DNA from 2 places in the Chromobacterium sp. HL1 genome. Region 1 is predicted to be linked to the other one. Evidence: predicted binding sites of a transcription regulator. Region 1 holds the regulator's gene; the other holds the start of a gene.
The links. The regulator FNR, encoded in region 1, switches genes on or off when oxygen is low (the NO sensors DNR and NnrR bind a similar motif). The targets are predictions, from matches to a motif close to TTGATNNNNATCAA.
Positions count from the first base shown of each region.

Region 2: the regulator FNR is predicted to act here: its motif matches at 1,257-1,270, upstream of pflB (formate C-acetyltransferase).

Region 1 is NZ_CP162399.1:3,715,474-3,717,672, reverse strand. It holds gene hemN (oxygen-independent coproporphyrinogen III oxidase) at 1-696, opposite strand, end outside; gene fnr (fumarate/nitrate reduction transcriptional regulator Fnr) at 806-1,552, shown strand; gene AB1Z25_RS16930 (DUF1853 family protein) at 1,612-2,199, opposite strand, start outside.
Region 2 is NZ_CP162399.1:2,923,260-2,925,458, reverse strand. It holds gene AB1Z25_RS13065 (hypothetical protein) at 71-283, shown strand; gene AB1Z25_RS13060 (formate/nitrite transporter family protein) at 289-1,116, shown strand; gene pflB (formate C-acetyltransferase) at 1,344-2,199, shown strand, end outside.

The DNA.
Region 1 (2,199 bases):
CGATTCCCGGGTCTGCAGCGGCAGGCCGTAGATCAGGTCGACGCTGACGGACTTGAAGCCGGCGTCGCGCGCGGCCTGGATCACCTCCAGCGTTTCCTCTTCGGACTGCACCCGGTTCACCGCCTGCTGCACCGCCGGTTCAAAGTCCTGAATCCCGACGCTGATGCGGTTGAAGCCGAGTTCGGCCAGTTTGAAGATTGTCGCCGCGCTGACTTTGCGCGGGTCTATTTCTATGGAATACTCCCCCTCCTTCAAGAACTCGAAATGAGTCTTGAGCAAGGTCATCAATCGTTCCAGTTGCGCGTCGGACAAGAAAGTGGGGGTGCCGCCGCCGAAATGCAGCTGTATCACTTGCTCGCGGCGGCCCAGACAGGAGGCGATCATGCGGACCTCCTTCTCCAGGTAGTCCAGGTACAAGTCCGCTTTGCCGCTGTCCTTGGTGATGATCTTGTTGCAACCGCAGTAGTAGCAGATAGTGTTGCAAAAAGGTATATGAGCGTACAATGATAAAGGTTTCCGGTTGGCGCCGATGCTGCGCTGCCGTAGCCAGTGGATGTAGTCTCTTTCGGCAAAACCCGGCGTAAAGCGATCCGCTGTCGGGTATGACGTATATCTAGGACCTGTCCCGTCGAGGCGCTCAATCAGCGCGCGGTCGAATTCAAAATGGGCAGGAGAAAATGGGTGGGTGGTCTTCATGTCGTATTTGGATGGCAAAACCTCTGGTGGACTGGTAAATTTGCGGAAATCCTGCGAATTTCGCTTTGATAAGGGTCAAGCTTCATCGCAAGCTTGTACTAAACATGCCATGTCCGATCAGAACCATATCTCTTTGCATAACCTGAAGGTCTCCTGCTCCAACTGCAGCCTGAAGGAACTTTGTCTACCTGTGGGGCTTAACCGCGAGGAGCTGACCCAGCTCGACGCGGTGATCCGCCAAAGCCGCCGTTTGAAGCGCGGCGAGTACTTGTTCCGCAGCGGCGAAGGCTTCCGTTCGCTGTTCGCGGTGCGCACCGGCTTCTTCAAGACCAGCGTCGCCAGCCAGGACGGCCGCGAGCAGGTCACCGGCTTCCATATGTCCGGCGAACTGATGGGCCTGGACGGCATTTCCGCCAATGTGCACGGCTGCGACGCCATCGCGCTGGAGGACAGCGAGGTGTGCGAGCTGCCGTTCAGCCGCATGGAGAGCCTGGGCCGCGAAATTCCCACCCTGCAGCACCATTTCTACCGTCTGATGAGCCGCGAGATCGTTCGCGATCAGAATGTAATGTTGTTATTGGGCAACATGAAGGCGGAAGAGCGCCTGGCCGCCTTCCTGCTCAATCTGTCGCAGCGTCTGTCCACCCGCGGCTTCGCCGCCAACGACTTCATCCTGCGCATGAGCCGCGAGGAAATCGGCAGCTTCCTCGGCCTGAAGCTGGAAACCGTCAGCCGCACGCTGTCCAAGTTCCAGCAGCAAGGCTGGATCACCGTCGATCACAAGCACATCCAACTGGTGATGGTGGACGAATTGAAGGCGCTGATTTCCGGCTGCGCTCACGCCAACGGACATTGATTCCGCCGCGCGGGCGGACAGATGGAAAACGCAAGGCAAGCCCTCGGGCTTGCCTTTTTTCATGGGGCCGGCGCGCAGTCCGCGATTTGCAGCAGCAGCCGCGACAGCGGCGCTTCCTGAGGCCAGCCCGGCGGCACGGCGAAGCCGCGGGCCACTTCATGCCAGTCGCCGTCGGGGCCGGGCTGCAGTTCGGCCAGCAGCTGCGGCGCCTCGGCCTGTTCCAGGCGCGCGCGCAGTTCCGCCGCGTCGGCGGTGTGTTCCCGCGAGCGGCGCGCCGGCGCCAGCCAACTGAGCCTGGGCAGCCAGGCCCAGCGCGAATCCGCATTCAACGCCGGCCAGTCGCCGCGCAGCGGCCAGTATTGCCCGTACAGCGGCTGGGCGCCGGGCGGCGCTTCCGGCGCGGTGTCGCGGGCGTGGAACAGCCAGCCGCTGAGCCGGGCGCCGACCGCGCAGCCCTCAAAGCCCGCCGGCAGCGTCGCTTGCGCCGCCGGGTGGCGGGACAGGCGCAGCTGGGTTTGCAGTTTATGGGCTTTCAGCGCCCAGGCGTCGCGCAGGCTGGGGCCGGTCAAGGTGTCCGCGCTGCGGCCCAGTTGCAGATAGAACTTGCTGGCGGCTTCCAGATGCAGCGGTTGGCCGTCTAGGCGCAG
Region 2 (2,199 bases), 790 kb from region 1:
GTTGTAAAAAGAAAGGCTTGAGCGAAAGCGTGCCAAGGAAAGGCTTGCGTTTGATAGTTATCAAACAACAATGATGCAATACGAACATAAAATTTTCGTGAATCAACAATCAGGGCAAGCGCAGACGCGGGAACCAATCAAGGATGACAGCCAACCAAGCCAATGCCGGAAGCAGGCCGGGCCGGGCAAAATCCGGCAAAACCTGAAAACGGCATCAGCAGTTGATAGGCATTGCATCAAGATGGACCCGCGGCTGGCGGCGTTGCCCAAGCTCGCGAAATGAAAAACATGAATCACGCCTCCACACTCGCCTACGTCGCGGCAGAAGCCGCCGCCAAACAGACCGTGCTGCGTCAGCACCCCGGCCGCTATCTATTGAGCGCCGGCATGGCCGGCGCGCTGATCGCCGTGGTGCTCAGCGTCAGCCTCAAGCTGGGCCAGGTCTTCTTCGCCGTCGGCTCCCCCGGCTACTACATCGCCGTGGCCGGCTTCTTCGGCGTGGCCCTGGTCAGCATCATCGTCTGCAAGCTGGAGCTGTTCACCAGCAATGTGATGTACTTCAGCGTGGGCGTGCTCAGCGGCGACTGCCGCGTCTGCAACCTGCTGCGCAGCTGGACCCTGGTCTACCTGGGCAATCTGCTGGGCGTGTTGCTGTTTACCGCCGTGTTCGCCGGCGCCGGCGGCATGGGCAGCCTGCCGGCCGACCACCTGCTGTTCAATGTGGCCGCGCACAAAGTGCACGCCGGCGGCTGGGAAATCTTCTGGAAGGGCGCGCTGTGCAACTGGGTGATCTGTCTGGCGGTATGGGTGCCGCTGCGCATGGCCGGCGACGCCGCCAAGATGCTGATGATCCTGCTGCTGGTCTTCGTGTTCTTCTTTTCCGGTTTTGAGCACAGCATCGCCAATATGGCCTTCTTCTCGCTGGCCCTGCTGCACGGCATGCAAGGCCTGGACGCCGCCGCCATCCTGCACAATATGATTCCGGCCACCCTGGGCAATATCGCCGGCGGCGCGCTGGGCGTGGGCCTGGTGGTTTACCTGCTGGAGCGCCACACCCTGCCGGCGCGGCGCGAAGCCGCAAAACCGGCCGCGGCGGCGCTTGGAACGAGTGTTTGATGTTCGTTTTCGAATGTAATGCGCCGGCTACAATGACGGCGTGTTGATGTGGTTTTTCATGGTATTGAAAATAAAGCGTTTTTTAAGAGATTTTGCCGCCGCCTCGGGCGGGGCCGCATGCGCGTTTTAGTCTGCGGCAGTTGATCTTTATCAAACGATTTTTTTCGAAACCGAATGTACAATATGTTCAGTACTCAACATTTACTGATAGTTACTAGGAGGCACACATGGATGCTCTGAATCGTGACGCGACTCAAGCCAACCCCTGGCGCGATTTCACCGGCGGTGAATGGCAAAGCAAGGTGGATGTCCGCAACTTCATCCAGCTGAACTACAAGCCGTTTGAAGGCGACGCCAGCTTCTTGGCGCCCGCTACCGCGCGCACCCAAAAGCTGTGGGACACCCTGAGCGAGTTGCTGAAAGAAGAACGCGCCCGTGGCGTGCTGGACGTAGCCGCTGACCGCGGCAGCTCCATCACCGCGCATGACGCCGGCTACATCGACCAAGCCAGCGAAGTCATCGTCGGCCTGCAAACCGATGCGCCGCTCAAGCGCGCCATCATGCCCAACGGCGGCCTGCGCATGGTTGAGAACGGCCTGGAAGCCTTCGGCTTCAAGCTGGACCCGGTCATCAAGGACGTGTGGACCCACTATCGCAAGAGCCACAACCAGGGCGTGTTCGACACCTACACCCCGGACATCATGGCCGCGCGTAAATCCGGCGTGATCACCGGCCTGCCGGACGCCTACGGCCGCGGCCGCATCATCGGCGACTACCGCCGCGTGGCCCTGTACGGCACCGACTTCCTGCGCGCCGAACGCCAAAAAGTATTCCATGAGCTGGACGACGCCGTTTTCAACGAAGACGTGCTGCGTCTGCGCGAAGAACTGTCCGAACAATTCCGCGCGCTGGACGAACTGAAGCAGATGGCCGCCAAGTACGGCTTCGACATCAGCCGCCCGGCCGTCAACGCCCGCGAAGCGGTGCAGTGGACCTACTTCGCCTACCTGGCCGCCGTGAAAGAACAAAACGGCGCCGCCATGTCCTTCGGCCGCGTCGCCACCTTCCTGGACGTCTACATCG